DNA from 4 places in the Rahnella contaminans genome. Region 4 is predicted to be linked to each of the others. Evidence: predicted binding sites of a transcription regulator. Region 4 holds the regulator's gene; each other region holds the start of a gene.

Region 1 (3,230 bases), on a different contig from region 4:
TCTTTATATTGATGTGATGAGACCGGTTCACTGGGTAAAGCGATCGCACAGCGCCTGAGTACCGGCGCGGAAAACGCCTAAATCACTACCGACGGCAACAAAGGTTGCGCCCCAGTCCAGATAGCGACGTGCGTCCGCTTCAACCGGTGCCAGAATGCCGCTGGCCTTGCCGTGTGCTTTTGCACGTTCAAAAATGTGACGGATTGCCGCCTGAACTTCCGGGTGTCCGGCATTACCGAGATGTCCCATGGCCGCTGCCAGATCGCTCGGGCCGACAAAGATGCCGTCGATGCCGTCAACGGCCGCAATCGCATCAAGGTTGTCGACGCCTTGCTGACTTTCGATCTGCACCATAACCGCGATGTTGTCGTTAATGCTGGTGAAATAATCCGGCACGGTGCCGAACATATTGCTGCGATGAGAAACCGAAACGCCGCGGATCCCCGCTGGCGGATAACGGGTAGATGCCACGGCGCGTTCGGCCTGTTCCTGTGTTTCAACAAACGGGATCAGGAAGTTATAGAAACCAATATCCAGCAGGCGTTTGATGACGACCGGATCATTAAATTGCGGGCGCACAACCGGCGCACTGCGGCTGCCTTTCAGCGCCATCAGCTGCGGAACAAACGTCGTGACATCATTCGGCGCGTGTTCGCCATCAAGCAGCAGCCAGTCAAAACCCGCCACACCGAGCACTTCTGTGGAGATCGGATTGCACAGCGCTGACCAGCAGCCAATCAGGGTTTTCCCTTGCAATAAGTCCTGGCGGAACCGGTTTGGAATCATTTGATTACTCATCTCTAACCTCGTTATGGAGCGGGAGCCGGAGTGCCCGGAAAACCCGCCATCGCAATTTACTGTTTTCGAGTTTCAGACGCTTAGGTTCAGCAGCATCGGGCCGGAGCTGAACTCTCATGTTGCACATCACACTATTTATGCAGAATTTTTCGCAGGAAAAAATTCAGTTTTGGAATACTGTTTTATTTTTCTATTTTCTATTATTTCCTGCGAAAAAAACTTATATAAAACCCGCGTTTCGTGCATTTATCCTTGCGTTAAATTAACCCACAGGGTGTTCCAAAATGCTTCCTGAGAGCCAATACAGTATAAAAAACAGGGCTCAAAATAACACTGTGCAATCGCACAAGAATGCACGATGTTATTGTGACTATTCTTTTGCATACACACATCAGCGTGGGAGGAAAATCACAGATTGTGAAAACCGGATATCCCTGCAAAACAAAGGGTGATGTTCATCACATTTAATCTGTCACCTGCCCCACAGAATAACGCTCTGCGGGCAAAAAGCTGGTCAGTTGCACAATGAGCTTCCGGCATCAGTCCTTTATAATGAACTCCCTCTTCCGTACGGACAGCAAGAGTGTCAGCGTAACGTTCAGAGAATTACCTGAAGCCTTCTTTCAGGATATTTAATAAAGCGGAGACAGTTATGTCACGTAATAAAGATAAAGAACATGCTACCGAAGCGCTTTTTATAAAGGTTCATGAAAGCGATAACGTTGCTATTATTGTTAATGACAATGGTTTAAAAGCCGGCACCCGATTTTCTAACGGTCTGGAATTAATTGAGCATATCCCGCAAGGCCACAAAGTGGCTTTAACCCCTATTGCGAAAGGCGGCGATATAATTCGTTATGGTGAAGTCATTGGTTATGCCGTTCGGGATATCGCGCGAGGCGGCTGGATTGATGAATCCCTGGTAGAGCTGCCGGTTGCGCCGGAACTCAACAGTCTGCCGCTGGCGACACGTGTCCCGCAACCGTTGCCGCCGCTGGAAGGTTATACGTTCGAAGGTTATCGCAATGATGACGGCAGCGTAGGCACGAAGAACCTTCTGGGGATCACCACCAGCGTTCACTGCGTGGCGGGCGTAGTGGATTACGTGGTGAAAATCATCGAGCGTGATTTATTGCCAAAATTCCCCAATGTCGACGGCGTTGTTGCACTCAATCACCTTTACGGTTGCGGCGTGGCAATCAACGCGCCCGCGGCCATTGTGCCGATCCGTACTATCCACAATCTGGCGCTGAACCCGAATTTTGGCGGCGAAGTGATGGTCGTCGGGCTGGGTTGCGAGAAATTGCAGCCGGAACGTTTGCTGGAAGGTACGCCGGACGTGCAGGCGATTTCGCTCGATGACACCCACATCGTGCGTTTGCAGGATGAACAGCACGTCGGCTTCCAGTCGATGGTGGACGATATTCTCACCGTCGCGCAGTTCCATCTTCAGCGCCTGAACAGCCGCCAGCGCGAAACCTGCCCGGCGTCGGATCTGGTCGTCGGCACACAATGTGGCGGCAGTGACGCGTTCTCGGGCGTTACGGCGAACCCGGCAGTCGGCTTTGCATCGGACCTGCTGGTGCGCTGCGGCGCGACCGTGATGTTCTCCGAAGTCACCGAAGTCCGCGACGCCATCCATCTGCTGACACCGCGAGCGGCTGACGTGGATGTCGGGAAACGCCTGCTGGAAGAAATGGCCTGGTATGATAATTACCTGTCGATGGGCCAGACCGATCGCAGCGCCAACCCGTCGCCGGGCAACAAAAAAGGCGGTCTGGCGAACGTGGTCGAAAAAGCGCTCGGCTCGATCGCCAAATCCGGCACCAGTGCTATCTCGGAAGTTCTGTCACCCGGACAGCGTCCGACGAAAAAAGGTTTGATCTACGCCGCCACACCTGCCAGCGATTTTGTCTGCGGTACGCAGCAACTGGCGTCAGGCATTACCGTGCAGGTGTTCACCACCGGTCGCGGTACGCCTTACGGCCTGCTGGCAGTTCCGGTCATTAAGATGGCGACGCGTACCACGCTGGCAAACCGCTGGCATGACCTGATGGACATCAACGCAGGGACGATCGCAACCGGTGATGCGACTATCGAAGACGTCGGCTGGGAGTTGTTCCGCTTTATTCTGGATATCGCCAGCGGCCGTAAGAAAACCTGGTCAGACACCTGGGGCATCCACAATGCGCTGGCGGTGTTTAACCCGGCGCCGGTGACCTGAGTTTTAGTGTTTCAGGAAAGCAAAAGGCCAGCAAATGCTGGCCTTTTCTGTTTTTGTGCGTCTGGGGCGTCAGGATTTATTTCACCGCAGCACCGGTCTGTTCAGCACCGACCAGACCGACTTTCAGATAACCGGCTTTACGCAAGTTATCCATCACGCTCATCAGCGTTTCGTAATCCACGGTCTTATCCGCACGGAAGAAAATCGT
Region 2 (3,230 bases), on a different contig from region 4:
TTCGACAAGCCGTTGCCGGTACTACGCATTCAGCCGACATTGACCCAAAGCGGCGGTTCACTGCCGGACACGCTGGTGCCGCTTCCGGCGCTGGTTTCTACTGATAATCTGCCGACCCGCTGGTTGCAACTGATGATGGATCCGCAACTGGATCAGCAGGGCATGGCGGCGCTGATGAAACGTTACGGTCACAGCGCGATGGCCGGCATGAGCATGGATCACGGCGGCGGTGATATGGATATGGCGGCGATGCCGGGGATGTCCGGTTCGGGCCATGACGGCCACGGCGGTATGGCCGGAATGGACATGGGCAAAGTGGCCGGAAGTTACGATTTCATGCAGGGCAATAAAATCAACGGCAAAGCCTACGACATGAACGTGCCTGCGTTCGATGTGAAACAAGGGCAATACGAGAAATGGACGATTTCCGGCGAAGGCGACATGATGCTGCATCCGTTCCATATCCACGGCACACAGTTTCGTATTCTTTCTGAAAACGGCCAGCCGGTCGCGCCGCACCGTCAGGGCTGGAAAGATATCGTCCGCGTCGAAGGCGCCCGCAGCGAAGTGCTGGTGCGCTTCAGTCACCTGGCGGATAAACAGCATGCCTATATGGCGCATTGCCATCTGCTGGAACACGAAGATACCGGCATGATGCTCGCGTTTACGGTGTCGGCATAAGCTTCTTTCTAATTTCCTTTCTGTAATTCCCTGAAAAAATGGCCCGAGACTATTCTCCGGGCCATTTTTTTACCCGCCATTCCCGCCCGTTTTAATTCTCTGCCAGTACCTGATTATAAAAATTTCATTTCGAAAGGTAAATCTTTCGAAATGTGATCAATATGGAATTATTATAAGTTCAATATGATTATATTTTCAGCGTGGAGTGACGAAACATGAAAGCTTAAAGCTCACGTATCCCTACAGGAGAACAAGATGATTGAAGTGATTACACACAGTGCCGAATGGTTTATCGGCCTGTTTCAAAAAGGGGGAGAGGTTTTTGTCGGTATGGTAACCGGCATTTTACCGCTCTTAATCAGTTTGCTGGTGGTCATGAATGCGCTGATCGTTTTTGTGGGTCAGCGCAGGATCGAACGTCTGGCGCAGCGCTGTGCCGGAAATCCGGTTTCACGTTATCTGTTGTTGCCGGTCATCGGCACATTTGTTTTTTGTAACCCGATGACGCTGAGTCTCGGGCGCTTCATGCCTGAGATTTACAAGCCGAGTTACTATGCGGCGGGTTCCTACAGCTGCCATTCCATGAACGGATTATTCCCGCACATTAATCCTGGCGAACTGTTCGTTTATCTCGGTGTGGCCAGCGGGCTGACCACGTTGGGATTACCGCTCGGGCCACTGGCGGTCAGCTATTTCCTCGTCGGCATGGTGACCAACTTCTTCCGGGGTTGGGTGACCGATCTCACGACGCGCATCTTCGAAAGGAAGATGGGCATTCAGCTTGATCGTCAGGTTCAACTTTAAACGCGGAGCAGAAAATGAGCGTTACCATTCGAATTAACCGGGGTGAAGGTGGCTGGGGCGGTCCGTTACTGATTGAGGCCGTACCAGGCAAAAAAATTGTGTATATCACGGCGGGCACGCGTCCGGCGATCGTCGACAAACTGGCGGAACTGACGGGTTGGGAAACCGTTGATGGTTTTAAAGAAGGTGAGCCCCCGGCAGAAGAAATCGGTGTGGCGGTGATCGACTGCGGCGGAACGCTGCGCTGCGGTATTTATCCAAAACGTCGGATCCCGACCGTGAACATCCATTCGACCGGCAAATCCGGCCCGCTGGCACAGTTTATTACAGAAGACATTTATGTCTCCGGTGTGCGTGAACACGACATCGTTTTCGATACCAGTGAACGCGAAAAACCGGCACCTGTGGACAGTAAACCCGCACCTACAGCGGCTGTGAGAGACTACGACACCACCAAAAAAATCACCGAGCAGAGTGACGGACTGCTGGCAAAAGTCGGAATGGGCATGGGGTCGGGCGTCGCGGTGTTGTTCCAGGCCGGGCGCGATACCATTGATACGGTGCTCAAAACTATCCTGCCGTTTATGGCGTTTGTGGCGGCACTGATTGGCATCATTATGGCGTCTGGTCTTGGCGACCTGGTGGCGCACGGCCTGACGCCTCTGGCCAAAAGTCCTGTCGGACTGGTGTTGCTGGCGCTGATTTGCTCCTTCCCGCTGCTGTCTCCTTTCCTCGGCCCCGGTGCGGTGATCGCGCAGGTCATCGGCGTGCTGGTCGGCGTTCAGATCGGGCTGGGCAATATTCCGCCGCATCTGGCTTTACCGGCTCTCTTTGCGATTAACGCGCAGGCGGCTTGCGACTTCATTCCGGTCGGGCTTTCACTGGCAGAAGCCAAGCAGGACACCGTTCGCGTCGGTGTGCCGTCCGTGCTGGTCAGCCGTTTCCTCACCGGTGCCCCGACGGTGCTTATCGCCTGGGCCGCGTCCGCCTTCATCTATCAGTAAGGAGTCACCATGCAAACTATTTATCAAACCAGGATTACGCATATCGGAGACTTTGCCCGCGAGGCGTTATTTGATCAGATGCTGATTACATTCCGCGAAGGCGCACCGGCTGATATTCAGGATTATTGCTTTATTCATCAGCACGGCCAGACCGAAGGCGAACTGCATCGCGGAGCCTGCATGGAACTGGCTGATGTGCTTTATCCGGTGACCGCCGTGGGCGAGGTGGCGATGCAAAACCTGCGCGAACTCGGACATATCACGCTGCGTTTTGACGGCAGCGCGGAGGCGGAATATCCCGGCTGCGTACATGTAAAAGGCGTAACGCCCGAAGACATTCCGCTGGGCAGCATATTGAAATTTATCGATTAACACTAAAGTCAGGAGTCAGTTATGGAACAGGTTGCAGTCGTGATCGGCGGTGGGCAGACGCTGGGCGCATTTCTCTGTCAGGGGCTGGCTGAATCCGGATATCGGGTTGCGGTGGCAGATCTGAATGAAAAGAATGCCGCAGAAGTTGCGGCACAGATTAATCAGCAGTTTGGAGACGAAAGGGCATTTGGATTTGTGGTCGATGCCACGAATGAAAGTAGCGTTGAAAAGCTGGCGAAGGCGGTGGATCAGACCTTTGGCGGCGTCAGTTTGCTGGTCTACAGCGCGGGAATGGCGAAGGCCTCGCCGATTACCGACTTTGCTCTCAATGATTTTGATCTCTCACTTCAGGTGAACCTGGTCGGGTAT
Region 3 (3,230 bases), on a different contig from region 4:
GTAATGCGCGTGCCGCCGAACAGGCCTTTCATCAGCTCGCTGCGCCCTGCGCCGACCAGCCCGAAAAGACCGACAATTTCCCCCTGACGCACGGTCAGGCTGACCGGCGTTCTCACGCCTGGTGCTTTGACGTCGTCCAGTTCCAGACGGATTTCGCCGTGCGGACGCGGCGCGTATCCGTAGATATCATCCAGATTGCGGCCGACCATAGCCTGCACCAGCTTGCTGTTATCGACCTGCGTCATGTCGTCGAAGGTCCGCACGTAACGGCCATCTTTGAAAACAGTGACAGCGTCACTTAATGCAAAAATTTCTTCCATACGGTGTGAAACATACAAAATGACGCGCCCTTCGGCACGTAACTCGCGGATAACGCGGAACAATTGTTCAATTTCACGGGCAGACAGCGAGCTGGTCGGTTCGTCGAACGCAATGATTTTGGCGTTACGCGCCAGCGCTTTCGCAATTTCCACCATCTGCCACTGGCCGATGGAGAGATATTTCAGCGGCGTGTCCGGGTCGATATCCAGCCCGAGATGTTCCAGCTGGATTTTGGTTTCATAGCGCAGCAATTTGCGGTTCACGAACCCGTGTTTACTCGGCAACTGCCCGAGATAAATGTTTTCTGCCACCGTCATTTCCGGCACCAGATGCAGTTCCTGATAAATGATCGCCACACCGGCATCGAGCGCATCGGTGGTGTTGTTAAATGCCACCGGCTGGCCTTTGATGTGAATGTTGCCCTGCGACGGCTGATAGTTTCCGCTGAGGATTTTCAGCAGCGTGGATTTCCCCGCGCCGTTCTCGCCCATCAGCGCATGGATTTGCCCGGCATAACAATTGAAAGAAATACCGTCCAGCGCTTTCACGCCCGGAAAAGTTTTGCCAATGTCATGGAATTCCAGATACGGCGTGGCCGCATCAAACTCCGTCAGCGACGGTGTCAGCAAAGGCGTCTTGTTTGAAGATTGCTGAGTCATAGTGGCTACCTGGAAAAATATGTGAAGGATTTCAAACCGATTACTGCACCACAGAAAACAGTCGCACTTCTTAACCGTCGTCCGTGGTGCAGTAACGCAATTCAGATCAGGCAAAAGTTACATTAAGCCTTTCTTCTTCAGCTCTTCTTTGAAGTTGTCGCGGGTGATCAGCACAACGTCGGTCACTTCGGTGAATTTCGGCGGTTCAACACCTTTGGTCACCCACTCATTCAGCATCTGGATACTTTTGTAACCGTGGATATCCGGGCTCGGTAACAGGGAACCGTAGAAGCCGGTTTGCGCGCTTTTTGACAGCTCATTCACCGCGTCAACCCCGTTGATGCCGATGCCGATCACGTTCGCCGCTTTAAAGCCCTGACCTTCTGTTGCACGCACGCCACCCAGAACGGTGTTGTCGTTCATGCCGATAATCAGCCAGTTTTTCACTTCAGGATGTTGCACCAGCAGGGAGTTACCTGCGTCCAGTGCGCCCGGGATATCGTTGGATTTTGTCGGCACTTTATAGATTTGTTTTTCCGGGAAACCGGCGGCTTTCAGCGCATCCATAGAACCGCTGGTGCGGCGGCGTGCGGTATCCAGCTCATCCGCGGTAATCGCCATTACGCCGGTATCAGCCACTTTCCAGCCGCGTTTTTGCATTTCCTTATACAGTTCCTGCCCCTGACGTTCGCCGATTTTGGTCGCCGCCATCATGACCAATGGCACTTCTTCCATCGGTTTGCCTTTGGCATTCACAAACTGGTCATCCACCTGGATCACTTTCATGTCATAGCTGCGGGCTTTGGCCATGATGGCAGGCCCCAGACGTGGATCCGGCGTACAGATAACAAACCCTTTCGCGCCGTTCGCCGCCAGGCTGTCGATGGCATTCAGCGTTTTTTCGCCATCCGGCACGGCAATTTTAATGACCTCGAAATTCAGGTCTTTACCGGCCTTATCAGCGAACCGCCATTCAGTCTGGAACCACGGTTCTTCCGGTTGTTTAACCAGAAAACCCAGCTTCGGATTGTCTGCTGCCATAGCTGAATGTGACATAACAGCCGCTAACCCGACCGCCGCCAGCGCCTTAGTGAATTTATGCATGATGTTCTCCGACTTTTATTGTTGTTTTTCACGATTCCGGCCTTAATCCGGGTGGCTGTCCGCAATCATGAAAACGTTATCATTGGCGTAAGGAAACAAAATCAGAGCGCGGCGAAGTCCGGTATATAGCGGATTTGCGTCACGCTCTGTTGTAAGACGCAGTAAGTTTTAGCGGTAATTTTGCAGCGGAATGTAGAGCGCTATCACACGGCGGGAAAACAGCAGGTTTGTACATAGATATAGCGATTTTAGCCAAACACTAACATTTGACCAACCTCACAGAAACATCATGGGGAGCAGATTTGTGCATACTTCCAGCTAACGCCTCCTCACTCACTTTTTGCCATCCTCCTACTGTTAGAGCAATTCGATTCGCCGCCGTAATGACTACGGCAAACCTGAAGGAGTGAGAAAGAATGACGCAAGGTGCGATTGCTCTTGGTCTTGATTTTGGCAGCGATTCCGTCCGCGCACTGGCCGTTGATTGTCAGACCGGTGCCGAAATGGAAACCGACGTGGTTTACTACCCGCGCTGGAATGAGGGCCGTTACTGTGATGCGGCAATAAATCAGTTCCGCCATCATCCCCTTGATTATATTGAAGCGATGGAACAGGCGATTAAAAACGTCGTACAACGTCTTGGCAACGAACGCGCAGCGCGCGTGGTCGGTATCGGCGTGGATTCCACCGGTTCCACACCCGCACCGGTCGATAAAGACGGCAACATTTTGGCGCTGAATCCTGAGTTCGCCGAAAACCCGAACGCCATGTTCGTGTTATGGAAAGATCACACGGCGATAGAAGAAGCCGAAGAAATTAACCGTCTGTGCCGCAGCGGTGATTTCCCCGACTATTCCCGCTATATCGGTGGCGTTTACTCCTCCGAATGGTTCTGGGCCAAAATTCTCCATGTTTCCCGCGCCGACCCTGCTGTCACCAAAGCCGCCGCCTCCTGGGTGGAATTATGCGACTGGGTGCCCGCCCTGCTTTCCGGCACCACCGCGCCGGATAAAGTCGTACGTGGCCGTTGCAGCGCCGGACACAAAATGCTCTGGCATCCGTCGTGGGGCGGCCTGCCGCCAAAAGATTTCTTCGCCGCGCTCGATCCTTTGCTGGTTGAACACCTGCCTTATCCGCTGTTTACCA
Region 4 (3,230 bases):
CTCGAAGAACTTGAACGCGCGGCGGATGAGATCCGGCAGATTAATCAGTATTCGCCGGGTTCGGTGGCTATCGGGTTTTCATCACTGCTGGCGCTGACGGTATTTCCGGCCCTCAGTGAAGCGTTCAAAACGCAATTTCCCCAGTCCAAACTGCTGATTAAAGAAGGCCAGCTTTCGACGCTGTTACCGGCGCTGCGTGAAGGGAAACTCGATTTTGCCGTCGGGACCGCCGGGCCGGGTTTTCCGCTGGAGGATTTGGTGCGTGAGCCGCTGTTTAGCGCCCCTTTTGGCGTGATTGCGCGGCAAGGGCATCCGCTGGCAGATGCCACCACGCTCGACGAATTGCAGTGCGCGCGCTGGGTGTTGCCGGAAACGGATATGGGTTACTACCAGCAGATTCAGCTTTCGATGAACGGCTTTAACGCACCAGCCGGGGAAACGCCGGTAAGAACGGATTCGGTAGTGTGCGGGCTGAATATGGTGTTGCAGTCGGATTATCTGACGATTGTGGCGAAGGCCATGCGCGCGCCGTTCGGCTTACAGGACAGGCTTTGCCTGCTCAATATCGATACGCTGCCGGAAGCGGAATATTGCGTGCTCTATTCGCAGAAATCGCCGCTGACGTTTGCCGCGCGGCGATTTCTGGATTTACTGCGAAGTCAGTGCCAGTCGTATCACTGGTCGTGACTTATTCGGCGTTCACTACTTCAAAACTGTGGGTGATTGTCGCGGCTTTGCCCAGCATCAGGGAAACGGAGCAATATTTTTCCGCAGACAGGCTGACTGCGCGTTCCACAATTTTATCCGTCAGGTCTTTGCCGGTGACGATGAAATGCAGGTTGATGTGCGTGAACAGACGCGGTGCTTCCTCGCGGCGCTGAGACGTCAGTTTCACTTCGCAGTCACGCACGTCGTTGCGGCCTTTTTGCAAAATAGACACTACATCAATCGCGCTGCAACCGCCCGCCGACATCAGCAACATTTCCATCGGGCTCGGGGCTTTGTCGCCCGCATTACCATCCATTGTGATCTGATGGCCCGACGCTGACTCACCTAAAAACGTCAGCCCTTCTACCCATTTTACGCGTGCGTGCATGTGCTCTTCTCCCGGTGGATAAATTCGTCAAATTTTCCCCTCAGACTACCCTTTCACCCAAAAACTGGCAACGTAACCCGATCGCCATCATGCTGAAGCGAGACAACAGAAGACAGCATTGCAAACCTGTGTTACAAACAAAGCCGAAACATACTTTCCAGTAAATTGCGGTGACGGTTTTTGCGGTTTAAGAACAGAACCCACGGTGTTAACAGCAATAATCAGGCTGTTTCACTCCGACATCCGCTTGCAGCATTTCTGGGGAGTTATATGCTGAAAGGGCGCTTTTTAAAGTAAGTGCCGTACAGGGAACTCTGAGCCCTGTGATTTTGGGCAGCGATAACAACAGAGGATAATAGCAAATGGTTCTCGGCAAGCCACAAACAGACCCGACTCTCGAATGGTTCCTGTCTCACTGTCATATACATAAGTATCCTTCTAAAAGTACGCTGATTCACCAAGGTGAAAAAGCCGAAACGCTGTACTACATCGTGAAAGGGTCGGTTGCCGTCCTGATTAAAGATGAAGAAGGCAAAGAAATGATACTGTCATACCTTAACCAAGGTGACTTCATCGGCGAGCTGGGACTCTTCGAAGAAGGGCAGGAACGCAGTGCCTGGGTGCGTGCTAAAACTGCCTGCGAAGTGGCTGAAATTTCTTATAAAAAATTCCGCCAGCTGATTCAGGTAAACCCGGATATTCTGATGCGTCTTTCCGCGCAGATGGCAAACCGTCTGCAAGTGACGTCAGAGAAAGTCGGCAACCTTGCCTTCCTCGACGTAACAGGCCGTATCGCGCAAACTTTGCTTAATCTGGCTAAACAGCCTGATGCAATGACCCATCCGGACGGGATGCAAATCAAGATCACCCGTCAGGAAATCGGCCAAATCGTCGGTTGTTCACGTGAAACAGTCGGACGTATTCTCAAAATGCTGGAAGATCAAAGCCTGATCTCCGCACACGGTAAAACGATTGTCGTTTACGGCACACGTTAATCCCTCAGAAATTGGCGCGGCAGCTAACTGTCGCGCCTTTTTTATGGGCTAAGCTTTACGCATGACGCTATGGCGAAGACTGTTCTATCATCCCGAAGTTAACTACGCGCTGCGCCAGACGCTGGTGTTGTGCCTGCCTGTTGGCATTTGCTGGCTTTTTGGCAATCTGCAAATGGGTCTGCTGTTCTCTCTGTGTCCCGCCTGCTGCAATGTCGCGGGTCTGGATACGCCACACAAACGCTTTTTCAAACGTCTGATGGTCGGCGGCACGCTTTTTGCCCTGAGCAGCATTCTGCTGCAAGTGATGCTGGAAAGCTGGCACATTCCCCTGCCGCTCATCATGTTCTCGCTGGCGTTACTGCTGGGCGTGACCGGTGAAATCAGCCCGCTGCATGCGCGTCTGTTGCCCGGTGCGCTGGTGGCGACCATCTTCACGCTGAGCATGGTGGGTCTGCGCCCGATGTGGCAAGCTCCGGCGCTGTTCGCCGCAGGCACCGCCTGGTACGGTATCTTTAACTGGGCGTGGTTTCGTATTTCAAAAGAACAACCGATGCGCGAAACCCTCAGCCAGCTCTATCTGCAACTGGCAGATTACTTCGAGGCGAAATACAGCCTGCTGACGCAACACACCGATCCTGAAACCGCGCTACCGCCACTGCTGGCGCGTCAGCAACAGGTTATCGATCTGATTGCCCTGCTTTATCAGCAACTGCACATGCTGCCGCAACACGGACATCATCATCACCATAAGCGACTGTTCCAGCGTTTTCAGGTCGCACTCGATTTGCAGGAACACATCACGGTGAGCCTGCATCAGCCGGAAGAAGTGCAAAAGCTGGTGGAAGAAAGCCACGCCGAAGCGGTTATACGACGTAATGCGCAGGTGATCTCCGCCCGTCTGCGGGTCATCGCTGATGACATTCTTTATCACCGTTTATCCGGGCGATTTACGATGGCCAACGAACTGGCCGCGCTGGAGAAAATAGCCGCGCGCAATCCGGAGAATCCGGTCGGTCAATTTTGCTATTACCATTTCAGCCGCATTGCGCGTTTATTGCGGACACAACGTCCGCTGTACCGACGCGATCTGATGAACACTCAGCCCCGCTTACCTTTCTGGCCGGCGTTGAAAAGTTATC

What was found. The regulator CRP, encoded in region 4, controls carbon source genes, mostly activating them, when cyclic AMP is high. The targets are predictions, from matches to a motif close to ATGTGANNNNNNTCACAT.
Region 1: the regulator CRP is predicted to act here: its motif matches at 1,245-1,262, upstream of garD (galactarate dehydratase).
Region 2: the regulator CRP is predicted to act here: its motif matches at 832-849, upstream of srlA (PTS glucitol/sorbitol transporter subunit IIC).
Region 3: the regulator CRP is predicted to act here: its motif matches at 2,349-2,366, upstream of GW579_RS02985 (arabinose ABC transporter substrate-binding protein).

Annotation. Positions count from the first base shown of each region.
Region 1 covers NZ_JAADJS010000005.1:330,982-334,211, reverse strand. The annotation lists gene garR (2-hydroxy-3-oxopropionate reductase) at 1-44, opposite strand, end outside; gene garL (2-dehydro-3-deoxyglucarate aldolase) at 28-798, opposite strand; gene garD (galactarate dehydratase) at 1,451-3,022, shown strand; gene exbD (TonB system transport protein ExbD) at 3,099-3,230, opposite strand, start outside.
Region 2 covers NZ_JAADJS010000002.1:387,942-391,171, forward strand. The annotation lists gene cueO (multicopper oxidase CueO) at 1-681, shown strand, start outside; gene srlA (PTS glucitol/sorbitol transporter subunit IIC) at 937-1,485, shown strand; gene srlE (PTS glucitol/sorbitol transporter subunit IIB) at 1,500-2,489, shown strand; gene srlB (PTS glucitol/sorbitol transporter subunit IIA) at 2,499-2,861, shown strand; gene srlD (sorbitol-6-phosphate dehydrogenase) at 2,883-3,230, shown strand, end outside.
Region 3 covers NZ_JAADJS010000001.1:654,743-657,972, reverse strand. The annotation lists gene araG (L-arabinose ABC transporter ATP-binding protein AraG) at 1-980, opposite strand, end outside; gene GW579_RS02985 (arabinose ABC transporter substrate-binding protein) at 1,098-2,084, opposite strand; gene GW579_RS02980 (ribulokinase) at 2,501-3,230, shown strand, end outside.
Region 4 covers NZ_JAADJS010000004.1:359,912-363,141, reverse strand. The annotation lists gene GW579_RS18865 (LysR substrate-binding domain-containing protein) at 1-687, shown strand, start outside; gene GW579_RS18860 (OsmC family protein) at 689-1,096, opposite strand; gene crp (cAMP-activated global transcriptional regulator CRP) at 1,459-2,091, shown strand; gene GW579_RS18850 (YccS/YhfK family putative transporter) at 2,153-3,230, shown strand, end outside.